4 regions of the Cyanobium sp. Tous-M-B4 genome follow, and region 1 is predicted to be linked to each of the others. Evidence: predicted binding sites of a transcription regulator. Region 1 holds the regulator's gene; each other region holds the start of a gene.
The links. Region 1 encodes NtcA, which controls nitrogen genes in cyanobacteria. Its sites were predicted from a motif close to GTANCNNNNGNTAC; they were not measured.

Region 1 (4,193 bases):
CAGCCGCTGCTGGCCAAGCCGGCTGCGCCAGTCTTGGCTGCCGGTGCCATTGCCGAGCACAACCTGATCAAGCCCCACTTGCTGCCAGCTTTTGAGCAGGGCGAGGCAGGCTTGCGGGGGCAGGATTGCAGCCTGCCGGATCTGGCCAAGGGCAGGATCAGCAAGCACTAGACCGCATTTGCTGCGCCCGGGATCTAGGCCTGCCACCAGGCCCGCCGCAGCGCGCGTCATGGGCGGCGAGGGCCTGGCCCAGATTGGGATGGAGATGGGGCTGTCAACCAGCGCAATTCCACCGCAATTGGGTCGGCGGTGCTGGCGTTATTGATGGCGAGTGCTTCTAGTAGGGCAACCTGGCCTGGCTGGCGCTCGCTCAGCTCCCGGGCCAGATTTTTAAAGCTGGCCGCATCGAACTGCAGCCCTTCCACCAACGTGCCCTGGCGCTGGGCTCGGGCATAGGCAGCGGCCAGCAGCAGGTTGAGTCGCCGCGAAACCGGCTCCAGGGCTGTGAGGTCGCCCTCGATCGTGGTGCTGGCCAGCACTTCGCCGGCCTTAACTACTGGGCGGTTGGGGCGTAGGTCTGGGAAGGCAAGCACCTGGCGCTCGCCCCGTAGCACGTTGGCTGCCGAGAGAATGCTCACCACCCAGCTGCCGGGCTTGGCGAGCAGGCCTTCCAGCTTGCTGATGTCATTTTTGGGTACCAGCAGGATCTGGCGATCGGGGGGCTGGCCGGGCAGCACCCGCCTGAAGGCGTTGAGATTGGCCTGCTGCAGCAAGGCGGTGATCACATCCTTGGCCTGCTCGGGGCGCTCAAGGGTCACCTTGGCGCTGGCCAGGGTCTGACCGCTGCTGAGCACCACGTCTCCGCGGCGCAGAGCAATCAGGTTGCTCTCCAGGTCTTTAAGTTCTTGGGCTCCGGCGCTAATCCGGCGGCGCACCTGGGCTAGTTCCGCTTCGGTGCGGCGGATTTCCGCATCCCGCCCCTTCACCTCCTCGCTGAGACGGCTGCGCTCCAGCTCCAGCCGGTTGCGCTGGGCTAAAAGTGGCGCCAGCTCTTGGCGCAATTTGCTGGCGCGGGCTTGGGCCTGCTCAAAGCGCGCCTGAGCCTCGCGTTTGCCCTGTTCAGCCCTCGCCACCTCCAGGCGGCTGCTAGCTAGTTGGCTATTGCTGCGGCTCAGTTGGCTGCGGCTGGTTTGCAGCCGTTGCTCCAGTCGATCGAGTTCAAACAGGCCCGTGCGCAGCCGCTCGCTCACTAAGAGCATCAGGCCGAGGGAGATGGCACTGATCAGGCTGCCTGTGAGCACCGTGATCAACACGGCGGTGCGGCGGGGCCGCATCCCCAACAGGCTCAAGCGCGCCTTGCCCACCAGGCTGCCGAGTCGGTCGCCCAGGGTGGAGAGCACCCCCCCTAGGGCGAGCAGAGCGAGGATCAGCAGCCAGCCCGTCACATACGTCCGCGAAGGGCCCCAGTATCTCTGGCGTTCAGCTGAAGCGCTTGGCTAGGGCGATTGGATCAAACACAGTGATCTTTTTGCGGTCGATCTGAACCAGCCCGTCGTTGCGCAGGTCGCCCAGCAGGCGAGTGATTGTGACCCGGGTGGAGCCAATCGCTTCGGCAATCGCCTGGTGGGACAGGCGCAGATCAATCGTGATCCCTTCCGAGCTGGGAACGCCGAAATCGCGACACAGCACCAGCAGGAAGCTCACCAGCCGCGAGCTCATGTCGCGGTGGGTGAGGGTTTCGATCATCGTTTCGGTCTGCAGTATTCGCGAAGACAGGCCCTGCAGCAGCAGCAAGCCCACGCTGGCGTCCTGCTCGATCGCCCGGCGCACGGAGGTGGCTGGTGCGGTCACCATCTCGACCCTGGTGAAGGCCACAGCGTGATAAAAGCGGTCGGAGCGCTGGCCGGTAAGCAGCGACAGCACACCAAACAGACTGTTCTCACGCAACAGGGCCACGGTGATCTCCTCGCCGGATTCATATACCCGCGACAGCCGGACCGCTCCGCGCCGCAGCAGGTAGACCCTCTCGGCTGGATCGCCGGGAAAAAAAATCGTCTTGCCCCGTTCGATCGTCTCAACACTGCTGCCGGCCAGGCCCCGGATCACTTCCAACAGGGTGGGGTTGCCCTGGCCGGCGCTGCCCATGCCTGCCACCACGCCAGGGGCACCCGTCGATGGGGTGTTGGCGGTACGGCTAAATCCGTGGGTAGCGCCAACCATCAAGGTCTGGGCAAGTGCCGGGACCCTAAGGATCACCCGGGGGGCGGCTTGTAGCAATACACACGGTTTCAGACGACACCGCCGGCGCCCCCTGCGCACCAGTACGTATGTTTCCGCTAGGGATGGTGTCGTTTGCTTGTGAAGCGGCCCGATCCCGCTACATTCAGCTTCGCGGGGCCATGGGCTGCTCGCGGCTCCCCAGGTCTGTTTTCGATTTTCCAGGTTTTTATTCAGGTTGTTCATGACCGCGAGCTTGCCCGTCTCAGGCCTCACCTCCTCCTCTGGAGCTGGTTTTCCGGCGGTACAGCACCAACCTCAGCGCTCTGGTCATCGCCCTTTGGCTGTGGCAGCTGCGCCGGCATTGCGGCTAGTGGCCCAGTCGGAGGGCTTGCTGCAAATCCATACGGCGCCATTCCGCGGCAGTTTCGGTGCCGTGCTCAGCCAGGCCCTGCGTAGTGCCGGTTTGGGCAGCCGGGTGCTGGTTACTCAGTTTCTTAAGGGTGGCGTAGATCAGGGCCTCGGCAGCAGCGTCTGGCTGTGTGGGCGACTGCAATGGCTGCGGCCCGGTGTGCCTGCCTGTCTGTCAGAGCCAGCTGCCCACCAGGAGCTTGAGTTGTTGGAGGCGGTGCGCCAGGTGTGGGCCTTCAGCCGCGAGCAGCTGCTCAGTGGTGCGGTGGATCTGATGGTGCTCGATGAGCTGGGCTTGGCTGTGGAGCTGGGCTACATCGAGCAGGCTGAAGTGCTGGCAACCTTGGAGCGCCGTCCAGCCCATTTAGATGTCATTTTGACGGGGCCAGCCATGACTCCTGAGTTGATGGCCATGGCTGATCAGGTCACCCAGTTGCGCCGAGGCCTCTGATGCTGAAGAACGACCGCTGGATCAACGAGCAGGCTGCGGCAGGTTTGTTGCAGCCGTTTCAGTCGAGCCTGGTGCGCCACCTCGATCCCGAGACGACGGGCTCGCCGGTGCTCAGCTACGGCTGCTCTTCCTATGGCTACGACTTGCGGTTGTCGGCTAAGGAATTTTTGATCTTTCGGCATGTGCCTGGCACCGTGATGAACCCCAAGCGGTTCAATCCGGCCAACCTCGAACCCGCTCCCCTGCACGATGACGAGGATGGATCTTATTTTATCTTGCCAGCCCATTCCTATGGCTTGGGAGTGGCACTGGAGAAGATGAAGGTGCCATCAAATATCACGGTGATCTGCCTGGGTAAGAGCACATACGCCCGGCTAGGTATCATTGTTAATACGACGCCAGCGGAAGCCGGCTGGGAGGGTCACCTCACCCTGGAGTTCAGTAATTCTTCGGGTGCTGACTGCCGCATTTATGCAAATGAGGGAATTTGTCAGCTGCTCTTTTTTGAGGGCGATCCCTGCGAAACCACCTATCAAGATCGGGCCGGTAAATATCAGCACCAGCCCGAACGGGTTACGTTGGCGCGAATTTAAGCCGCCAGTTAATTATGTGCTTCTGCCCTATGGGGCGAGCCTGGCTTTATGCAAGCGGCTCTTTTCATACCAGTCAGCAAATTGGGGTGTCCAAGCCTGCAGGTGGGGCCACATCAATTCACAAAGTTCGCGAATTTCGAGCTGGGCGTCGAGCTTGGCCCGCAGGTCAAGGAAGTGCAGAAATGCTCGCAAGGTGAAGCTCACCACGAAGTGCTGGCGGTAGTCGAAGGGCAGGATGCCGCGGGCGTGCTCCTCGGCGAAGCCAGCCGCCAAAAGGTCGCGGTAACGAGACGCCGCAGCACTGCAGAGCTCTAGATCTACGCAGCGCTGCTCTTCGGTGTAGGCGTATTTTTTGCCTTGCCGGTCGCTATAGCTACCCGAGGGCCTTAGATAGAACACCTCCTCCAGTTCCAGTTCACCATTGGCGGCCTTGCAGATGCGATCGCCGGTGTAGCGCATCGATTGCACGTCAAAGCTCACCCCCACTCGGTGGGTACGCGCCTGCTGCATCACCGAGTGGG
Region 2 (4,193 bases), on a different contig from region 1:
ACTCCTGCGGGGATGCGCACTGTGGTGAGGGTGGGAAGGCGCAGGGCTGCCGGGGCATGCAGCTCGAGCCCGAGGGCTTCGAGACCAGCCCATAGGAGCTCGGAATTGCTGCGGTGGCGGGCCCAGGCTGCCTCCAGTCCCTCCTCGGCAAGCAGGCGCAGGGCTTCGCGCATGCCGAAATTCATATTTACTGGCGCTGTGTGGTGGTACACCCGATCACTGCCCCAGTACTGATTCAGCAGGGTGACGTCCAGGTACCAGTTGGGGACCTTGCCCGCCCGGGCCATCATTTTTGCCTCGGCTCGCGGGCCCATGGTGAAGGGTCCAAGGCCAGGAGGACAGCTGAGGCCCTTCTGGCTGCAGCTGTAGGCCAGATCCACCTTCCATTCATCGAGGTAGAGGGGCACCGCACCGAGGGAGGTGACGGTATCAAGCAAGAGCAGGCAGTCGTGCTCACGGCAGAGATCGCCGATGCCCTCCATGGGCTGGCAGATCCCGGTGGATGTTTCGGCGTGGACGATGGCCAGAATTTTGGGCTGATGGGTGGCTACGGCGCGCTCAAGTTCAGCAAGGCTGAAAGCTTCTCCCCAGGGCTTCTCGATCGTCACAACATTGGCCCGGTAGCGACCGGCCATGTCGGCCAGACGCAGGCCGAAGTAGCCCTTAACGGCCACCAAAACAGTGTCGCCAGGCTCAATCGTGTTGGCCAGACTGGCTTCCATGGCCGCACTGCCGGTGCCGCTCATTGGAATGGTGAGGCGGTTTTCGGTCTGCCAGGCGTAGCGGAGCAGATCCTGCACCTCACCCATCAGCTCGACGTAGAGGGGGTCGAGGTGACCAATCGGCATTCGGGCCAGGGCCTGAAGCACGGTGGGATGGGCATTGGAGGGGCCAGGACCGAGCAGCAGACGATCCGGCGTGGCTATGGGAGCCAGCGTGCGGCGATGGGCTGAATTAACTGGTGGCAGCACGGGCAGGGGAACCAAGACCAGGATGGAGCGTGTAAATCGAGCCTAAGTAGCAATTACGTGGCCTAGCGGGCCCGCAGATTGGTGGCACCAAGACCACGGCACAGATGGTCAAAGGGGGCACGAACCACTGCCGCCGATGCCACACCCGCATCGAGCAGCATCTCGCAGACCACATCAGCCATCAAGGCAATGCTGCGCACGGTGGGGCCGGTCGGCACGCCAAGACTCTTGTAGGTGTCGTCGAGACCGTTCAGCACCCGCTCGTTGAGGATCGATGCGTCGTCGGCGATCAGGGCATAGCTGGCGTAACGCAGGAAGTAATCCATGTCCCGCAGGCAAGCCGAAAGGCGCCTTGTGGTGTAGGCGTTGCCACCGGGCAGGATCAGCTCGGGATCGGCAAGCCAGAGGCGCTGGGCCGCCTCGCGCACGATGGCCGCAGCCTCACGGTTGATCAGCTCCACCGCAGCCAGGCGCACGCTGGATTCGGAGTAATAAATGCTGATGCGGTCGATCGCATCGCGGTCTAAATAGCGGCCGAGCTGGTCATAACGGCCAATTAGACCAGTGATGGCATCGCGCATGGCGGAATCAAATCGACGCACCTGTATCGAAAACTAGCACTCACATTCCGCCAAATCCCAGGCCAGGGATGGGTTCTGGGGAAGTTGACAGAAACGGTTACGCAATCCTCTCCGTCAGTTTGGTTACGGGCGCTACCAATTAGCGTCTGGCCGATCCGTACGGTCCGGCAACGCCGCAACCGGTCGGCACCCATCCTTCTTGTTCGTAATGGCCCAAACAGCCCAAGACGTCCTCCGTCAGATCCATGAGGAGGGAATCGAGCTGATCGACCTCAAGTTTGTCGACTTGCATGGCAAGTGGCAGCACCTGACGGTCTGCCGCGACCTGATCGACGAGGCCTCCTTCAGCGATGGCGTTGCCTTTGACGGCTCCTCGATACGGGGCTGGAAGGCGATCAACGAATCGGACATGGCGATGGTGCCGGACCCCAACACCGCCTGGATCGATCCCTTTTACAGCCACAAAACCCTGAGCCTGATCTGCTCGATCCAGGAGCCCCGAAGTGGCAAGCCCTATGGCCGTTGTCCCCGGGCCTTGGCCCAGAAAGCGCTCAACTACCTCAGTTCCACCGGTATCGCCGATACCGCCTACTTCGGGCCGGAGCCTGAATTCTTTGTCTTCGACGACGTCCGTTACAGCTCAGGCAGCGGCAGCAGCTTCTACAGCGTCGATTCAGTTGAAGCACCTTGGAATAGCGCCCGCCTTGAGGAGGGCGGCAACCTCGCCTACAAGATTCAGTTGAAGGAGGGCTACTTCCCGGTAGCCCCCAACGACACCCTGCAGGACATGCGCACGGAGATGTTGCTCACCATGGGCAGCCTGGGGGTGCCGATCGAGAAGCAGCACCACGAGGTGGCAACGGCCCAGCATGAGCTGGGTATCAAGTTTGCCGAGCTGATCAGCGCAGCCGACAACGTGATGATCTACAAATACGTAGTGCGCAACGTTGCCCGTAAGTACGGCAAGACGGCCACCTTCATGCCCAAACCCGTGTTCGCCGATAACGGCAGCGGCATGCATGTGCACCAGAGCCTCTGGCGAGGCGGCAATCCCCTGTTTTTCGGCGAAGGCACCTACGCCAACCTTTCCCAGACTGCCCGTTGGTACATCGGAGGGCTGCTGAAGCACGCCCCCAGTTTCCTGGCCTTCACAAATCCAACAACTAACAGCTACAAGCGATTGGTGCCAGGCTTCGAGGCTCCGGTGAACCTGGTTTATTCCCAGGGCAATCGTTCCGCCGCGGTTCGCATTCCGCTCACGGGGCCGAGCCCCAAGGCCAAGCGCCTGGAATTCCGCTCCGGCGATGCCCTGTCCAACCCCTACCTCGGCTTCGCGGCAATGTTGATGGCAGGCATCGATGGCATCAAGAACCAAATTGACCCGGGCGATGGCACCGATGTTGATCTGTTCGAGCTCTCGCCAGAGGAATTGGCTCGCATCTCCACTGTGCCGGCCTCACTGAATGGTGCCCTTGAAGCCCTAGATGCAGATAAGGATTATCTGCTAGCTGGTGGCGTCTTCACCGAAGACTTCATCAACAATTGGATCACCCTTAAATACGAGGAGGTGCAGCAGCTACGCCAGCGGCCCCACCCCCACGAGTTTGTGATGTACTACGACGCTTGAGCAGACGCCGGTGGGCAATAGCGCAGGTGGGCGATAGCGCTTGCCTGCAGTTGCTTCTCGCGGGCCTGGCGCCTTGCCCAGGCTTGGAGCTGATGCAGGGCGTCCGCGGCGGGGTTGGGATCGTGGTGTTTGGTTATCTGGGCCAGTTCGGCGCCGTGGAGGCGGTTGTCGCGAGCGTGCAACAGGCTCCAGGTTTGAAATTCAGGATCGGCATGCTGGCTCTGCAGGCGGGCAATGTTCATGGAGTGCTCCCCTCTCTCTGGATCCAGTCTGCTGCTGTCTTGGTAGCGGTTGCTACTAAATGGCCAGAGCTTCACAGCTCTTCAGCAATCGCAGTGTGAGTTCAAATTCGCTGAAATGGACACAAGCCATTGCCTAGCCATGCCCGATCAGCTCACAAAGTTGGCCTACCAAACCATGCAGCAGGGCAGGGCGTTGCTTGGGGTGACCCACAAAGAGGTGAGCACCAGGCTTATGGGGTTGCTTGCTCCAGATGGCACCCCAAAAACCGTGCCAATTCCGCCTGAGCTGCTGGCCAGCCTCAGGCAGGCCATGGATTCATTGCACGAGCGCGACTGGCAGGAAGCAGAACAGGGCCTTTACCCGCCTTCCCTCCTGTTCGATGCCCCCTGGCTTGATTGGGCCAGTCGGTATCCACTGGTGTGGCTAGATATGCCCAGCACCTGGACTCGCCGCCGGGAGCGCAAAGTGCGCGACTTGCCCAGCAGTGTTGATCTAGATAATTATCCCGACTATTACCTTCAAAATTTTCATCACCAGACAGACGGCTACCTAAGCGACCACTCCGCGGCGCTCTACGATCTGCAGGTAGAAATTCTGTTTAATGGCTCAGCCGACCCAATGCGGCGGCGGGTGCTGGCTCCCCTGCTGCGGGGTATCAAAGCCTTCGCCGATCGGCCAGCCGGCCAGGTGCGCGTGCTCGACCTAGCCACCGGCACCGGTCGCACCCTGCGCCAGATCAGGGCGGCTTTACCAAAAGCCCAGCTGGTGGGA
Region 3 (4,193 bases), 320 kb from region 1:
TGGTGCCCTTCGCCGGCGAGCGCCGCATCTTCGGCTTCAACGGCTTGGTCAACGGACCGCTCGATTAACGCCCATCCCGGCAACCCCACCCCATGCCCTATCGCATCTCCCGCCGCGCCTACGCCGAGACCTACGGCCCCACCACCGGCGATCGGCTGCGCCTAGCCGACACCGAGCTGTTTCTGGAAGTGGAAAAAGATTTCACTGTCTACGGCGATGAGGTGAAGTTTGGCGGCGGCAAGGTGATCCGCGACGGCATGGGCCAGGGCCAGACACCCCGCAGCCAGGGCGCCGTGGACACAGTCATAACCAACGCCCTGATCCTGGATTGGTGGGGGATCGTCAAGGCCGACATCGGCCTGCGCGATGGCCGCATCTGCGCCATCGGCAAGGCGGGCAACCCCGACACCCAGGCCGGCGTGACGATCGTGGTGGGACCGGGCACCGAAGCGATCGCCGGCGAGGGCCACATCATCACCGCCGGTTCAATCGACACCCACATCCACTTCATCTGCCCCCAGCAGATTGAAACGGCCCTGGCCAGCGGTGTAACCACCCTGCTGGGGGGCGGCACCGGCCCGGCCACCGGCACCAACGCCACCACCTGCACCCCGGGCGCCTTTCACCTGGCCCGCATGTTGCAGGCCGCCGAGGGCCTGCCGGTGAATCTGGGCTTCTACGGCAAGGGCAACGCCTCCACCCCCGAAGCGATCGAAGAGCAGGTGCGCGCCGGCGCCTGCGGCCTCAAGCTGCACGAAGACTGGGGCACCACCCCAGCCGCGATCGACTGCTGCCTCACGGTGGCCGATCGCTTTGACGTGCAGGTGTGCATCCACTCCGACACCCTCAACGAGGCCGGCTTTGTGGAAGACACGATCCGCGCCATCGGCGGCCGCACCATCCACACCTTTCACACCGAAGGAGCCGGCGGCGGTCACGCCCCCGACATCATCAAAATCTGCGGCGAAGCCAACGTGCTGCCCAGCAGCACCAACCCCACCCGCCCCTACACCCGCAACACGCTCGAGGAGCACCTCGACATGCTGATGGTGTGCCACCACCTGGATCCACGCATCCCGGAGGATGTGGCCTTCGCCGAGTCGCGCATCCGCCGCGAAACGATTGCCGCCGAAGACATCCTCCACGACCTGGGCGCCTTCTCGATCATCGCCAGCGACTCCCAGGCCATGGGCCGGGTGGGCGAGGTGATCACCCGCACCTTCCAGACCGCCCACAAGATGAAAGTCCAGCGCGGCGCCTTGCCCGAAGACGCCGCTTCCAGTGGAGGGCGCAACGACAACACCCGCTTGAAGCGCTATATCGCCAAAACCACGATCAACCCGGCGATCGCCCACGGGCTTGATTCCCAGATCGGTTCGGTGGAGGTGGGCAAGCTTGCCGATCTGGTGCTGTGGAAGCCGGGCTTTTTCGGGGTGAAACCGGAATTGGTGATCAAGGGCGGCTCAATCGTGTGGGCCCAGATGGGCGATGCCAACGCCTCGATCCCCACCCCCGGACCGGTGCACGGCCGGCCGATGTTTGCCGCTTTTGGGGCCGCCCTGGCCCCCAGTTGCCTCACCTTCATGAGCCAGGCAGCCCTCGATGCCGACCTACCCCGCCAGCTGGGCCTGAAACGCCCCTGCGTGCCAGTGACCAACACCCGCGGCGACATCGGCAAGGCCTCAATGAAAAACAACACGGCCCTGCCGAATGTTGAGGTTGACCCCCAGACCTATGAGGTGTTCGCCGATGGGGTGCACCTCAGCTGCGAACCAGCCGAGGTGCTGCCAATGGCCCAGCGCTACTTCCTGCTCTAATCGGCCACCGTGTTGGGGTCGCGCAGGCGATTGCGCCGCTCCGGCAGCAGCTGGGGAAGCAGGGACAGGGGTTCGCTGAAGCCCAATCCCATGGTGGTAACGGTGCCGGAGCGCACAAACCAACGCACCAAGCCAGCCACCCGATGCAAGTCGGTGGCCCGATGCACCTTGAAATCAACCAGCAGTCTTTGACCTACCTGTAACTCATGGTTTTCGGTGATCAACAGGCACAAGCCACCGAGGCTGATATCGAGGATGTCGGCATAAAACCACTCGGTGCGGGGTTCGCCATCTGGGCTGAGCAGCTGAATCGGCACCGGACGACAAGGTGGCGCCACCAACCTTTCAAAGCGGCGCTGACCATCGTCGGGACCCAGGATTTCTAGGTATTCATCCCCGGTGAGGATTGTTTCTGCCTCAAAACGCCCTGGATCTTTACTGAAGGGTTCGGACCAGGAGACCCCAGGCGCTCTGGAGGCATCGCCAGCAAGATTGGGGAGATGGCTGGGCATCACAAAAGCCCCAAAGAGCTGCCGTTGTCTCACCTTAATGGCCGAGGAAGGAAGCCGCCAGAGACGGAGCTGGCCATCCGTATCAATCCACACCGGCGTCAACCCCAGCGGGTGGACATGATCCCGCCATGGCAGGTGGCGCGGCATGTTTACCGAATACAGACCAAATCGGGGCTACGACGAATATTTCAGCGCCCCTGATCAGCCTCGCACTGCCCTACGCCCTCTGCTCTCCTCCCTAGGCCAGCTGGGCCTCGATGAACTGAACCGCAATCACGCAGCAGCCGGTGTGTTGCTGCGGCGGCTGGGGGCCACCTTTCGCCTCAATGGCTCCGGCAGCCAGGGGGGTGAGCGCATCCTGCCCTTCGACCCCCTGCCGCGGCTGATCGGTAGCGCGGACTGGCAACGCCTCGAAGCAGGCCTGTTCCAGCGGCTAGAGGCGATCGACCTATTTCTGGCCGATGTCTATGGACCCCAAAAAATCCTCAACGACGGTGTGATTCCGCGGCAGGACGTGGAGAGCTCCCAGGGCTGGCGGCCCCAACTGCAGGGCTTCCAGCCGCCCCTGGGACGCTGGTGCCATATCTCCGGCCTTGATCTGGTGCGCGACGGCGAGGGCACCTGGCGTGTGCTGGAAGACAACCTGCGCTGTCCCTCCGGCGTCGCCTACTTCCTGGAAAACCGCCGGGTGATGAAGCGGATGTTCCCGAGCCTGTTTGCCGGCCGCACCGTGCAACCGATCGACGATTACCCCTCCCACCTGCTGCAAACCCTGCGGGAGCTAGCCCCTTGGACCGATACCCCCAAGGTGGTGCTGCTCACCCCCGGGGTGTTCAACAGCGCCTACTTCGAGCACAGCTACCTGGCCCAGCAGATGGGCATCCAGCTGGTGGAGGGCCGCGACCTGATCTGCCAGGACGACCGGGTGTGGATGCGCAGCACGGCCGGGCCCGAACCGGTGGATGTGATCTACCGGCGCATCGACGACGACTTCCTCGACCCAGCCGTATTCCGCAGCGATTCGATGCTTGGGGTGAGAGGCCTGATGGCCGCTTACCGGGCCGGCCGGGTGGCAATCGCCAACGCACCAGGCACCGGCGTAGCCGACGACAAGCTGATCTACGCCTACCTGCCGGAGATGATCCGCTACTACCTCGGCGAAGATCCAATAATTGAAAACGTGCCCACCTACCTCTGCGCCAGGGAGGACGACCGGGCCTACGTGCTAGCCCACCTCAGTGAGCTGGTGGTGAAAGCGGTGGCCGAGGCCGGTGGCTACGGCATGCTCATCGGCCCCCACGCCAGCAGCGCGGAGATCGCCGAGTTTGCCGTCAAGATCCAGGCCGATCCCCGCAACTACATAGCCCAGCCCACCCTCGAGCTCTCCACCGTGCCCTCGCTGAGCGAGGGCGAATTGTTCCCCTGCCATGTGGATCTACGGCCCTATGTGCTTCGCGGCAAGGGGGCCTGGGTAAGCCCGGGCGGTCTCACCCGGGTGGCCCTGCGCCGGGGCTCCCTGGTGGTCAACTCTTCCCAAGGTGGCGGCTGCAAGGACACCTGGATCGTGAGTGAACAACCATGCTGAGCCGCGTCGCCGACTCCCTTTATTGGATCAACCGCTATGTGGAGCGGGCCGAAAACATCTCCCGCTTTGTGGAGGTGAGCGAAGCGATGGCCCTCGACTGCCCACCCGGCAGCGCCGAACCCTGGCTACCGCTGGTTGATGCCAGTGGCGATCGGGAACTATTTGACCGTCTCTATCCAGAAGGACGCCCGGAGCAGGTGGTGGAGTTTCTGGTGCGCGCCGAGGCCAATCCCAACAGCGTGGTGAGCTGCATCGCCATCGCCCGCGAAAACGCTCGCC
Region 4 (4,193 bases), on a different contig from region 1:
CCGCTAGCGGCGGATCGATGTTCACCAGTGCCCGTAGCGCCGAAGCCACCCTCAACCGCATCAGCTGGACATTGCTGGCAATTTTTCTTGGCCTGGCCGTTGTGCTCAGCGCCGGCTGGCTCGGTTAGGTCTGTGACCCCAATGCCGCGACGCAATCTGCTGGTAGCCCTGGGATCAAGCCTGGGCGCCTTCTTCACTGGTGTCTCCCGCGCCGAAGCCGCTTCCAAGGCCCAAGATCCAGCCTGGCAACTCAGCGAAGCCAGCTGGAAAAAACGTCTCAACCCTGCCGCCTACAACGTGCTGCGCCAGGAGGGCACCGAGCGGCCCTTCTCCAGCCCCTTGAATAGCGAAAAACGCCCAGGCACTTTCGTTTGTGCTGGCTGCGCCCTGCCCCTGTTTAGCTCCAAGGCCAAATACGAGAGCGGCACCGGCTGGCCCAGCTTCTGGCAACCGCTGCCCAACGGGATCGCCACCAAGGTGGACTTCAAGTTGATTGTGCCACGCACCGAATACCACTGCCGGCGCTGCGGCGGCCATCAGGGCCACGTGTTTGACGACGGCCCTAAGCCCAGTGGCAAGCGCTACTGCAATAACGGCGCAGCCCTCAATTTTATCTCCGGTTAACCGGTGTATTCGCTGTTGTAGGCCTCTTCGCCGTGAGCATTGATATCGAGGCCCTGCTGTTCCTGAATATCGTTAACACGCAGGGGCATCACCAGGCGAATCAGTATAAGAATCACATACGTGCCTACTCCAACAAAAAGAATGGTGAATCCTGCGGCCTTGAGCTGAATCCAGAGCTGACCTGGCTGGCCCACTAGCAGTCCATCGGCGCCAGCGGGATTGAGGCTTTTCAACGTGAACACGCCAGTTAGCAGAGTGCCGAGCAACCCGGCCACGCCATGCACCGGCAGCACATCGAGGCTGTCATCTAGCCGCCAGCGGTTCTTGAGTTGCATGGCATAGCTGCAAACCAGCGCTGCCGCAAAGCCGATCAACACAGCCGCCAGAGGGCTCACATAGCCAGCCGCTGGGGTGATCGCCACTAGGCCGGCCACGGCGCCGGTAGCCACACCCACGGCAGTGGGCTTGCCGCGCTGCCATGTTTCCAGCAGCATCCAGCCCAGGGCAGCTGAAGCGGCAGCGGTATTGGTGGTGAGGCAGGCCAGGGAGGCCAAATTGCCGGCCACCAGGCCGCTACCACCGTTGAAGCCAAACCAGCCGAACCAGAGCAGGCCCGCCCCCAACAAGATGAAGGGCACGTTGTGGGGTGGGGCGGCATAGCCCACGCCCCCACTGCGACGCCGGCCCACCACCAGGGCAGCAACGGCGGCGGCCACACCGGAGGCCAGTTCCACCACCAGGCCACCGGCGAAGTCGATGGCACCGAGGCCGGAACTGCCCAGGAACCCACCTGGTCCCCACACCATGTGGGCCAGGGGGAGATAGATGAAGGTGCTCCAGAGCAGCAGAAACACCATCCAGGCGCGGAAATGCATCCGCTCCACCACCGCGCCGGAAATCAGCGCAGGAGTGATGATCGCAAAGGTGACCTGGAACAGGGCAACGGCGCCGTGACTGAGTTGCCCATCCCCATAGGGAGCCGACCAATTGCTGAGCCCCGCCCACTGCAACCCGCCGATGAAAGGAGCTAGGGGACCGCTACCGGAAGAGAAGGCCAGGCTGTAGCCGAACAACACCCAGAGCACACTCACCAGGGCCATGGCGGTGAAGCTCATCACCATGGTGTTAAGCACGTTGCGGCTGCGCACAAAGCCCGCATAAAAGAGGGCCAGAGCTGGCGTCATCATCAGCACCAGGGCAGCACTCACCAGCACAAAACCATTGTTGGCACTGCGAAGGGCCAGATCGGTTGCAAAAAGCAGCGGCACAGCTGAGCCAAAAGCAGGCGCCACCCTGAAGGCCAACGGACCCAAGACATGTAGCAACTGCTACCAAAAGGGCTCTTAAAGGTGGCAACCGATACAGCCGGGATGGCTAGACCCACTTGGCTGAACGGGAACAAAAAAAGGGCAGAAGGAAAATCCTCTGCCCTCGGTGCCGATGAAGGAGTGGGGCCACAAAGGCCCCATCTCGCTATCAGTAGTCGAAGTCGCCGCCACCCATGCCGCCACCGGCGGGAGCAGCATCTTTCTTATCTGGCATGTCGGCCACGATGCATTCGGTGGTCAGCACCATGCCGGCGATGGAGGCGGCATTCTGCAGACCGGAGCGGGTCACTTTGGCGGGGTCGACGATACCGGCAGCCAGCATGTCGACGTACTCGCCGGTGGCGGCGTTGTAGCCCTCGTTGAAGGGCTTGTTACGCACGTTTTCAGCCACGACAGCGCCATTCACGCCAGCGTTTTGAGCGATGCGCATCAAAGGCGCGGTGAGGGCGGAGGCCACGATGTGGGCGCCGATCAGCTCCTCGCCAGAGAGGTTGGCCGCAGCCCACTCCTCGAGGGCGGGGGCTAGGTGGGCCAACGTAGTGCCACCACCAGGAACGATGCCTTCTTCAACGGCCGCCTTGGTGGCGTTGATGGCGTCTTCCAGGCGCAGCTTCTTGTCCTTCATCTCGGTCTCGGTGGCGGCACCCACCTTGACCACGGCCACACCGCCGCTCAGCTTGGCCAGACGCTCTTGCAGCTTCTCCTTGTCATAGGAGGAGTCGGTTTCGTCCATCTGCTTGCGGATTTGCTCGCAGCGCGCCTTGACAGCCACTTCGTTGCCTTCGGCCACGATGGTGGTGGTGTCCTTGTTGATGGTGATGCGGCGGGCGGTGCCCAGCATCTCCAACTTGGCGTTCTCCAGCTTGAGACCGGCGTCTTCGGTGATCAGCTGACCGTTGGTGAGAACGGCGATGTCCTCGAGCATGGCCTTGCGGCGATCACCGAAACCAGGTGCCTTGACTGCCGCCACGTTGAGCACGCCGCGCAGGCGGTTGACCACGAGGGTGGCGAGGGCTTCCTTCTCGATGTCCTCGGCAATGATCAGCAGGGGCTTGCCTGTACGGGCGATCTGCTCAAGCACGGGCACGAGGTCCTGCACCAGGCCGATCTTCTTGTCGGTGAGCAGGATGTAGGGCTCTTCGAGCACCGCTTCCATGCGCTCGGTGTCGGTGGCGAAGTAGGGCGAGATGTAGCCCTTGTCGAAGCGCATGCCTTCGGTGACCTCCAACTCGGTGGTCATCGATTTCCCTTCTTCCAGGGAGATCACACCTTCCTTACCGACCTTGTCCATCGCATCGGCGATCATGCGCCCCACCTCTTCGTCGTTGCCGGCGGAGATGGTGCCCACTTGGGCGATGGCGCTGGAGTCGGAGATGGGCTTGGCGTGCTCCTTGATCTTGCCTACGAGGAAATCGGAAGCCTTGTCGATGCCCTTTTTGAGGGTGATCGCATTGGCGCCGGCAGCCACGTTGCGCAGGCCTGCCTTGACCATGGCATGGGCCAAAACCGTGGCGGTGGTGGTGCCGTCGCCGGCGGCATCGTTGGTTTTGGAGGCGGCCTGACGGATCAGGGCAACACCAGTGTTCTCGATGTGGTCCTCGAGCTCAATTTCCTTGGCGATGGTGACGCCGTCGTTGATGATCTGGGGTGCACCAAACTTTTTCTCCAGCACCACGTTGCGACCCTTAGGTCCAAGGGTGACAGCAACGGCCTCAGCCAGAATGTCGATACCTCTTTCGAGAGCTCTGCGAGCGTTCTCGTTGTAAATAATGCGCTTAGCCATGGAAGGCGATTTCCTTATGGGGTTAGGTCGGATTCAGTAATAGGCCAGTCGTCAGTTGACGATGGCGAGGATGTCCTTCTCGGAAAGCAGCACAAACTCGTCGCTGCCGAGCTTGATGTCGGTGCCGGCATACTTGCTGTAGAGCACCTTGTCGCCAACGCTGACCTCAGGAGCCTGGCGGCTGCCGTCGTCGTTGCGCTTGCCTGGGCCGATCTGCACCACTTCGCCCACCTGGGGCTTTTCCTTAGCGGTGTCAGGCAGAAGAATGCCGCCGGCGGTTTTCTCCTCCGATTCGGACACCTTGATAAAAATGCGATCTCCGAGGGGCTTAACCGTGGAGACGCTGAGAGAAACAGCAGCCATGGATGGATTGCGAGAGCAATGACATGGCGCCTGAGACGCCACAGAACAGTGAACTGGAGTGGGCCTGAGAGGCGATTTAGCACTCGAGCTCAACG

Region 2: the regulator NtcA is predicted to act here: its motif matches at 1,576-1,589, upstream of glnA (type I glutamate--ammonia ligase).
Region 3: the regulator NtcA is predicted to act here: its motif matches at 2,409-2,422, upstream of KBY73_RS01740 (circularly permuted type 2 ATP-grasp protein).
Region 4: the regulator NtcA is predicted to act here: its motif matches at 1,943-1,956, upstream of KBY73_RS12625 (ammonium transporter).

The regions. Positions count from the first base shown of each region.
Region 1 is NZ_JAGQBA010000001.1:28,911-33,103, reverse strand. Features, by position in the region: gene KBY73_RS00210 (resolvase) at 1-231, opposite strand, end outside; gene KBY73_RS00205 (DUF3084 domain-containing protein) at 228-1,445, opposite strand; gene ntcA (global nitrogen regulator NtcA) at 1,480-2,220, opposite strand; gene KBY73_RS00195 (cob(I)yrinic acid a,c-diamide adenosyltransferase) at 2,462-3,079, shown strand; gene dcd (dCTP deaminase) at 3,079-3,672, shown strand; gene thyX (FAD-dependent thymidylate synthase) at 3,700-4,193, opposite strand, start outside.
Region 2 is NZ_JAGQBA010000004.1:182,989-187,181, forward strand. Features, by position in the region: gene KBY73_RS09410 (alanine--glyoxylate aminotransferase family protein) at 1-971, opposite strand, end outside; gene KBY73_RS09415 (allophycocyanin subunit beta) at 1,034-1,552, opposite strand; gene glnA (type I glutamate--ammonia ligase) at 1,761-3,179, shown strand; gene KBY73_RS09425 (hypothetical protein) at 3,167-3,421, opposite strand; gene KBY73_RS09430 (class I SAM-dependent methyltransferase) at 3,561-4,193, shown strand, end outside.
Region 3 is NZ_JAGQBA010000001.1:344,801-348,993, reverse strand. Features, by position in the region: gene KBY73_RS01755 (urease subunit beta) at 1-68, shown strand, start outside; gene ureC (urease subunit alpha) at 93-1,817, shown strand; gene KBY73_RS01745 (PilZ domain-containing protein) at 1,814-2,362, opposite strand; gene KBY73_RS01740 (circularly permuted type 2 ATP-grasp protein) at 2,475-3,914, shown strand; gene KBY73_RS01735 (alpha-E domain-containing protein) at 3,908-4,193, shown strand, end outside.
Region 4 is NZ_JAGQBA010000006.1:132,755-136,947, reverse strand. Features, by position in the region: gene secG (preprotein translocase subunit SecG) at 1-128, shown strand, start outside; gene msrB (peptide-methionine (R)-S-oxide reductase MsrB) at 142-624, shown strand; gene KBY73_RS12625 (ammonium transporter) at 621-1,892, opposite strand; gene groL (chaperonin GroEL) at 2,101-3,735, opposite strand; gene groES (co-chaperone GroES) at 3,787-4,098, opposite strand.